Regions from separate parts of the Streptomyces avidinii genome, predicted to be linked through region 1. Evidence: riboswitches for the same ligand, from Rfam matches in the RefSeq annotation. Region 1 holds a riboswitch; the other holds the start of a gene.
The links. A riboswitch is a leader RNA that binds a small molecule or an ion and turns the genes downstream of it on or off. The one in region 1 is predicted to bind ZMP and ZTP.
Positions count from the first base shown of each region.

Region 1 (4,443 bases):
CCGTACTTCTGGACCTCGATGACCTTCTCGGGGGTCATGTCGAGTTCCTTGCCCAGCTCCTCCGGGGTGGGCTCGCGGCCCAGGTCCTGGAGCATCTGGCGCTGCACACGGGCGAGCTTGTTGATGATCTCGACCATGTGCACCGGGATGCGGATGGTGCGCGACTGGTCGGCCATGGCGCGCGTGATCGCCTGCCGGATCCACCAGGTCGCATACGTGGAGAACTTGAAGCCCTTGGTGTAGTCGAACTTCTCCACGGCGCGGATCAGGCCGACGTTGCCCTCCTGGATCAGGTCCAGGAAGAGCATGCCGCGGCCGGTGTAGCGCTTGGCGAGGGAGACCACGAGGCGGAGGTTGGCCTCCAGCAGGTGGTTCTTCGCGCGGCGGCCGTCCTCGACCAGGATCTCCAGCTCACGCTTGAAGGCGGGCTTGTGGTCCTCCTCCTCTTCGAGCTTGTACTCGGAGAACAGGCCCGCCTCGATGCGCTTGGCGAGCTCCACCTCCTGCTCGGCGTTGAGGAGCGGCACCTTGCCGATCAGCTTCAGGTAGTCCTTGACGGGGTCGGCGGTGGCACCGGCCACCATGACCGTCTGCGCCGGGGCGTCGTCCTCGTCGTCGTCGGACAGGACGAAGCCCTGGGTGCCGCCGGCCTTGGGCGCCTCGTCCTCCGCCTCGTCGGCGAGGTCCTCGGCAGCCCAGTCCTCGCCCTCGGCGACGGGGGTCTCGCCCTCGTCGGCGTCCTTGGCGCTGGTCTTCTTCGCCGCGGCGGTCTTCTTCACGGCGGTCTTCTTGGCGGCGGTCTTCTTGACCGTGCGCTTCTTCGGCTCGGCGGCGGCCTCGGCCGACGCGTCGTCGTCGATGGCGGCGGCCGACGGAGCGGATATCGCCGTGGCGGTGGGCGCGGCCGCGGTGGCGGCCGCCGTCTTGCGCGCGCCGATGGGGCGCGGCGCGGGGGTGGCCTTCTTGGCCACGGTACGGGCCGGGGCGGCGGCAGCCTTGCGGGGCTTCTTGGCGGCAGCCTTGGTGGCGGGGGCCGCGCTGACGTGAAGGGCGACACCCTCCTCGTCCAGGACCTGGTTCAGGCTGCGCAGGACCCGCTTCCACTGGTCCACCGGGATGCGGCCGGCCTCGAAGGCCTGGCGCACGTCGTCACCGTTGATGTGACCCTGCTCGCGGCCGCGCTCGACGAGCGCGACGAGGGCCTCCGATTCGGCGATCTCCGGAGGGAACGTACGGGACGGGCTGAGCGACACAAGGAGCCTCTCGTTGCGAACAGATAAAGGGTGGGCGGGACATCATCGCGCGAACTCGGGAAACAGACCCGAGGGGGGTCTGTATTCCGGGCCGCGCGAGGACACCTGTCGGTTCATCGCATGCCCGAGTCGATTCGTTACGCGCTGAATTGAGTGACCTGCGCCACGCTGTGTTCGCGCAACCGATCCGGCGCAGATCCGTCCGCCCTTCGCGTCAGCCTTTTTTGCGGGCCTCGACGAGGAAACGGGCGGTGTGTGCGACGAACGGACCTTCGCGTTCGATCTGTTCGTGCAGCTCGCGCAACCGGTCCCGGTACTGCCCGACCGTGAAGCCGGGCACCATCCAGATCACCTTCCGTAGAAAGTAGATCACGGCTCCGATGTCGTGGAACTCCGTGCGCAGTCGTTCGGAGCGCAGATCGACCACTTCGAGGCCGACCCGGGTGGCGTCGGCGACCGCGTCGTCGGGGTGCCGGGCACGCCGGACCTCCTGCGGCTGCGGGCCGAGGAAGTACTCGACGAGCTCGAAGACGCTCGCCGGACCGACCTGCTGCGAGAGGTAGGTGCCGCCCGGCGTCAGCACCCGCGCGATCTCCTCCCACCAGATGGTCACCGGGTGCCGGCTGGTCACCAGCTCGAAGGCGTCGTCGCCGAAGGGCAGCGGCGGCTCGTCGGAGTCCGCGACCACCACCGCGCCCAGCGGGTGCAGCAGCCGTGTCGCCCTCTCGATGTTGGGCGGCCAGGACTCGGTGGCCACCATCAGCGGGGGCAGCGGACCGGACCCGGCCAGGACCTCACCCCCGCCGGTCTGGATGTCCAGGGCCGACCGGGCGCGTGCCAGGCGCTCGGCCATCAGCCGCTGGTAGCCCCAGGAGGGGCGCTGCTCGGTGGCCCGGCCGTCGAGCCAGGAGAAGTCCCAGCCGTCCACGGAGACGGACTCGGCCTCGGCGACAAGATGGTCGAAAGTACGCGTCATGCCTTGATCGTCCCAGGTCGGACGCCCGTCAACCACCGGATATGTCGACTACAGTGGTCGGCGGGCCGTGACTGGCGTTCGGGTGGATCACCACCGGGGAGCGGCCCGGCGTACTGAGCACTCCGGTACGTCGACTGCCGCGCGCCTGGGCGAACCGCGATCCGCAGCGACGTTCAGGAGACCCCGTGACGACTGCCCAGACTGCCTCAGCCCCTGCCGGCGCCTCCGCCGACGCCACCGCCACGGCCCGGCTGATGGACGGCACCGCCCTCGCCCGCCGCATCTCGGAGCAGACCGCCGCCCGCGCGGCGAAGATCACCGAGCGCACCGGTACCGCGCCCTGTCTGGCGACCGTGCTGGTCGGCGAGGACCCCGCCTCCGTCACCTACGTCCGCATGAAGCAGAACCGCTGCGCCAAGGCCGGGATCACCTCACGCCACGTGGAGCTGCCGGCGTCGACCACCACGCAGGAGCTCGTCGCCGCGATCACCGCCCTCTCCGAGGACCCGGAGATCAGCGGCATCCTGCTCCAGCACCCCGTCCCGCACCACATCGACGAGCGCGCCGCCTTCGAGGCCATCGCCCCGGGCAAGGACGTCGACGGGGTCACCATGCACTCCTTCGCCGCCATGGGCTTCGGGCTGCCGGGCTTCGTCTCCTGCACCCCCGGCGGCATCATGCGCCTCCTCGCCGCCTACGACGTGGACCTGACCGGCAAGCACGCCGTCGTCGTCGGCCGCAGCGCGATCCTGGGCAAGCCGGCCGGGATGCTGCTGCTGGAGCAGAACGCCACCGTCACCTACTGTCACTCGCGCACCCGGGACCTCTCCTCGATCGTGCGCCAGGCGGACGTGCTGGTCGCCGCCGTGGGCAAGGCCGACTTCATCCGGGGCGAGGACATCAAGCCGGGCGCGGTGGTGCTGGACGCCGGCTACAACGAGGGCAACGTCGGCGACGTGCACTTCGAGTCGGCCGCCGCCCGGGCCTCGCTGATCACCCCGGTACCGGGCGGCGTCGGCCCGATGACCATCGCCGTCCTGCTGGAGCAGACCGTCATGGCGGCCGCCGCGCAGGCCGGGCTGGACCTCGCGGAGCTCTGACCGCGGATCGAACGCCCCGGGCCCACGGGTCCGGGGCGTTCCCGTTTCGGGCCCCGGCTTTCCGGCGCCGGCTTGCGGGCTCCCGCTTCCGGGCCCGGCTCTCAGACCCCGGCGGCGGTACGGGCGGCCGTGGCGACGATGGGGGAGGTACGGAACTCACGCGCCAGCGCGGTCAGCGGCTGGTCGGACAGCCGCGGCGGCTCGGGCTGCTGCGGAGGCCGGGCGGCCGCCTCCGAGGCGGCCCGGCGCTCGCACGCGGCGGCGAGCATGGCGGCGTCCGCCACGGCCGAGGCCCGGGCCTCGCTCACGCCCTGGCCGCGCGCGGCCTCGTACGCGGCGCTGCGCACGGCGGGGTCGAACCAGCCGGCCAGCGCCAGGATGCCGTCGTCGATGACCGACTCGCGGTGGAGCAGCCGGATCCCCACCGAGGACCACCAGGCCAGCGGGACGGTCCGGCCCTGGGCCGCGGCGAATCCGCGCAGTGCCTTCCACAGCGGGCGCAGCCGCCGGTACTGGCCGAAGGCCTGCCACGTCGCCGACCCGCCGACCAGCGGCACGACGAACCCGGCGCCGAGCAGCAACGCGGACGCCGAGGCCAGCGGCGGCGCCACGTCCGTGGACAGGAACACCCAGTCGCGGCCCGCCCACCGGGCGACGACCGAGGCCCACTTGGCGGCCAGGTAGGCCAGGTCCATCAGCCCGGCGACGACGATCAGGGCCAGCCCCGTGCGCAGCGGGCGCAGCGAGCGGTCCGTGCGCGCCAGCCACTTGCCGCACAGCCAGGTCAGCGCCGAGGTGCCCAGGGTGTGCGCCACGAGGAAGCAGACGATCATCTCGCGGATCCACGGCGTGGTGGCGTAGTACGTGTCCAGGTCCTGGAGCCGTTCCACCGGAGCGTCGCCGATCACGAACAGGGCGACGATCGCCGCGGTCGCCGTGCCGAAGACGGCGGCGGTCAGCCGGGTGGCCCGGCGCACGGCCGCGGGCGGCCCGCCGCGCCACTGCAGGACCAGGACGACGCACTGTCCGGACCACACGGTGAGCAGGCCGAACACCAGGGGCGCGGAGAAGTTGACCACGCCGGTGAGGCGGTTGACCGCGGCGATCGTCGGCG
Region 1 covers NZ_CP108863.1:1,916,784-1,921,226, reverse strand. The annotation lists gene OG373_RS08600 (RNA polymerase sigma factor) at 1-1,253, opposite strand, end outside; gene OG373_RS08595 (class I SAM-dependent methyltransferase) at 1,468-2,229, opposite strand; ZMP/ZTP riboswitch at 2,287-2,387, shown strand; gene OG373_RS08590 (bifunctional 5,10-methylenetetrahydrofolate dehydrogenase/5,10-methenyltetrahydrofolate cyclohydrolase) at 2,484-3,329, shown strand; gene OG373_RS08585 (MAB_1171c family putative transporter) at 3,431-4,443, opposite strand, start outside.

Region 2 (4,443 bases), 1.8 Mb from region 1:
ATCGACCATCACGCCGGCCAGGTCGGTCTTCAGCGCGCCGTAGCCCTTGCCCTCGTACTTCGCCTCCAGCTCGGTGATCGTCTCGCCCGTGAGGGTGGAGAAGATCGTGAGCAGGTTGCTGACGCCGGGCTTCTTCTCCGGGTCGAAGCGGATCTCCGCCTCGGTGTCGGTGACCGCGCTCTTGATCTTCTTCTCGGTGACCTTGGGCTCGTCGAGGAGGTTGATCAGGCCCTTGGGGGACGACGCGGACTTCGACATCTTGATCGCCGGGTCCTGGAGGTCGTAGATCTTCGCGACCTCCTTGACGATGTGCGCGGCGGGCAGGGTGAAGGTCCGTCCGTAGCGCTGGTTGAAGCGCTCCGCCAGGTCGCGGGTCAGCTCGATGTGCTGGCGCTGGTCCTCGCCGACGGGGACCGCGTTCGCCTGGTACAGCAGGATGTCGGCGACCTGGAGGATCGGGTACGTGAACAGGCCGACGCTGGCGCTGTTGACGCCGCCCTTGGCGGACTTGTCCTTGAACTGGGTCATGCGGCTGGCCTCGCCGAAACCGGTGATGCAGTTCATGACCCAGCCGAGCTGGGCGTGCTCGGGCACGTGGCTCTGGACGAAGAGCGTGCAGCGCTCGGGATCCAGGCCGGCCGCGAGCAGCTGGGCGGCGGACAGGCGGGTGTTCGCGCGCAGGTCCTTCGGATCCTGCGGCATGGTGATCGCGTGCAGGTCGACCACCATGTAGAAGGCGTCGTGCGTCTCCTGCAGGGCGACGTACTGGCGGATGGCTCCGAGGTAGTTCCCGAGGTGGAACGAGCCGGAGGTGGGCTGGATGCCGGAGAGCGCGCGAGGACGATCAGAAGCCATGGCTTCATTCTCTCAGGTGCGGGGACGGGCCCGTGCCCGCCGCAGGCCCGATCCCACCCCGGCCGAGCGACCGATTTCCGCCGATCCGCTCCGTGGGCACCGCTGCGACTCGGGACGCCCCCGGACGCCGGGCGGGCCGGAGACCCGGCCTCGCCGGCGTTCGGGGCGCGGGGTCCGGGGGCGGCGCCCCCGGACCCCGGCCGCGCGTCAGGCGAGCGGCAGCCCCGGGGCCGGGAAGGCGGCCATGAGGTCCGTCACCTCCGCGCGGATCGCGGCGAGGGCCTGCTCGTCCCCCTTCGCGGCGGCGTCGACCGCCCGCGAGATCCAGTCCGCCACCAGCGGCATGTGCTCGGTGGACAGCCCGCGGGACGTCAGCGACGGCGTACCGATCCGCACGCCCGAGGGATCGAACGGCTTGCGCGGGTCGAACGGCACCGTGTTGTAGTTCACGACGATGCCCGCCCGGTCGAGGGCCTTGGCCGCGATCTTGCCCGGTACGTCCTTGCCCGTCAGGTCGATCAGGATCAGGTGGTTGTCCGTACCGCCCGAGACCAGGTCGAAGCCCTTCTGCAGCAGCGCCGCGGCCAGCGCCTTGGCATTGGCGACGACGGCGTGGGCGTAGGAGACGAACGACGGCTGCGCGGCCTCGTGCAGCGCCACCGCGATACCGGCCGTCGTCTGGTTGTGCGGGCCGCCCTGGAGGCCCGGGAAGACCGCCTTGTCGATGGCCTTCGCGTGCTCCTCCCGGCACATCAGCATCGCGCCCCGCGGACCGCGCAGGGTCTTGTGCGTGGTGGTCGAGATGACGTCGACGTGGTCCGCCGGGGACGGGTGCGCGCCGCCCGCGATCAGGCCCGCGATGTGGGCCACGTCCGCGACCAGGATCGAGCCGGCCTCGCGCGCGATCTCGGCGAAGGCGGCGAAGTCGATGGTCCGGGGCAGGGCGGTACCGCCGCAGAAGATCAGCTTGGGCCGCTCGGCGAGGGCCAGGTCGCGCACCGCGTCGTAGTCGATCAGCCCGGTGTCCGCCCGCACGCCGTACTGGACGCCCCGGAACCAGGAACCGGTCGCCGAGACGCCCCAGCCGTGCGTCAGGTGCCCGCCCATCGGCAGGGCCATGCCCATCACGGTGTCGCCCGGCTTCGCGAAGGCCAGGTACACGGCCAGGTTGGCGGGCGAGCCGGAGTACGGCTGCACGTTGGCGTGGTCCACGCCGAACAGGCCCTTGGCCCGCTCGACGGCCAGCGCCTCGACGCGGTCGATGTTCTGCTGGCCCTCGTAGTAGCGGCGGCCGGGGTAGCCCTCGCTGTACTTGTTCTGCAGCACGGTGCCGGAGGCTTCGAGGACGGCCGCGGACACGTAGTTCTCGCTGGGGATCAGGCGCAGGGTCTGTGCCTGCAGTACTTCCTCCGCCGCGACGAACGACGCCAGCTCGGGGTCGGTGGCCAAAAGGGCGGGATGGCGGCTCGCGGACATGGCGGGCTCCTCCGGGGTCGATGTGATCGGTACCCCGCGAGGCCCAGGCGAGCGGCCCTGTATGCGGTCGAGCGCGCACGACTCCCCCGGAGTTGGTTCTCCGTACGCCAGTCGCCGTGCGTACCGGACACCTTAGCGGGCGCGCCGGAAGAGAGGTTTCTGCGTCCGGTATTCGAGCGACGATAAGAAGGTGACGCCACCCTCGTCACCGCTTCACCCGGCGCTTCACCGCGCCGGACGGACGATCGGAGACCCCGTGTCGACAACTGCTGATGCCATCCGCTCCGCAGACGCGCACAGCGCGCACAATTACCACCCGCTGCCCCTGGTCGTCGCGTCCGCGGAAGGCGCCTGGATGACCGATGTCGAGGGCCGCAGATACCTCGACATGCTCGCCGGGTACTCGGCCCTCAACTTCGGGCACGGCAACCGCCGTCTGATCGACGCCGCCCGTGCCCAGCTGGAACGGGTCACGCTCACCTCGCGCGCCTTCCACCACGACCGCTTCGCCGAGTTCTGTACCGAGCTCGCCGCGCTGTGCGGCAAGGAGATGGTGCTCCCCATGAACACGGGCGCGGAGGCCGTGGAGACGGCGGTGAAGACCGCCCGCAAGTGGGGCTACGAGGTCAAGGGCGTCCCGGACGGGCACGCCAAGATCGTGGTCGCCGCCGACAACTTCCACGGGCGGACCACGACCATCGTCTCCTTCTCCACGGACCACGACGCCCGCGACCACTTCGGGCCGTACACGCCGGGCTTCGAGATCGTCCCGTACGGGGACCTCACCGCGCTGGCGCACGCCGTCACCGAGAACACGGTGGCCGTGCTGCTGGAGCCGATCCAGGGCGAGGCGGGCGTGCTGGTTCCGCCCGCCGGGTACCTGCGCGGCGTACGGGAGCTGACCCGCGAGCGGAACGTCCTCTTCATGGCGGACGAGATCCAGTCGGGGCTGGGACGGACGGGCCGGACCTTCGCGTGCGAGCACGAGGACGTCGTCCCGGACGTGTACATCCTCGGCAAGGCGCTCGGCGGCGGCGTGGTGCCGGTGTCGGCCGTCGTCGCCGACCGGGACGTGCTCGGGGTGTTCCGGCCCGGCCAGCACGGGTCCACCTTCGGCGGGAACCCGCTCGCGTGCGCCGTCGCCCTGGAGGTGATCGCGATGCTCCGGACCGGCGAGTTCCAGGGCCGCGCCACCGAGCTGGGCGAGCACCTGCACCGTGAGCTGAACCTGCTGGTCGGCGGGGGCGCGGTGACCGCCGTACGCGGCCGCGGGCTGTGGGCGGGCGTCGACATCGACCCGTCGCGGGGCACGGGCCGGGAGATCTCCGAGAAGCTGATGGAGCTCGGGGTGCTCGTGAAGGACACCCACGGGTCGACGATCCGGATCGCCCCGCCGCTGGTGATCAGCAAGGAGGACCTGGACTGGGGCCTGGACCAGCTCCGATCGGTGCTGGGCGCGTAGGGCGGGCTCTCCACGCGCAGTACAGGCCCTAAAGGATGACGTGGGGCAGGAAGCGGGCGTACTCGTCCGTGACCGGCCCCGCCGATTCCCGGATGCCGAGCCCCGCCGCCTCGTCCTCGACGACCCACGCGCCGAGCACCACCCGGTTGCCGTCGAAGTCGGGCAGCGGGGCCAGGCCCTGGAAGCAGTACCGCTCCCCCTCCTCCGGTACGAACGGCTCGCCGGCTCCGCCCGCCTCGTGGAGGGTGACCCCCGCGCCCTCACGGCCGAGGAGCGGCTTGGCCACGTAGCCGGTGGACCCGGGCCCGGCCAGTTCGCGCGGGCCGTCGAGGTAGGCGGGCAGCAGGTTGGGGTGCTCCGGGAAGAGCTCCCACAGGATCGCGAGCAGCGCCTTGTTGGACAGCAGCATCTTCCACAGGGGCTCGATCCAGCAGGTGGTGCCGGAGCCGCCGCCGTGGTCGTACGTGCCGAGCACCTGCGGACCGAAATCGTCCGTCGCCAGCCACTCCCACGGGTAGAGCTTGAAGCAGGAGCGGATGAAGCGGAGCTTCTCGTCCACGAACCGGCCGGACAGGCTGTCCCAGCCGATCTGCTCGACGGAGAGCGCCTGGGTGTCCAGGCCGGCCTGCTCGGCGGTCTCCTGGAGGTAG
Region 2 covers NZ_CP108863.1:3,731,106-3,735,548, forward strand. The annotation lists gene trpS (tryptophan--tRNA ligase) at 1-855, opposite strand, end outside; gene glyA (serine hydroxymethyltransferase) at 1,063-2,331, opposite strand; ZMP/ZTP riboswitch at 2,366-2,456, opposite strand; gene rocD (ornithine--oxo-acid transaminase) at 2,588-3,793, shown strand; gene OG373_RS16325 (glutathionylspermidine synthase family protein) at 3,822-4,443, opposite strand, start outside.
Region 2: it holds a riboswitch for ZMP and ZTP, as region 1 does, so the genes downstream of both, glyA (serine hydroxymethyltransferase) here and OG373_RS08590 (bifunctional 5,10-methylenetetrahydrofolate dehydrogenase/5,10-methenyltetrahydrofolate cyclohydrolase) in region 1, are expected to answer to the same signal.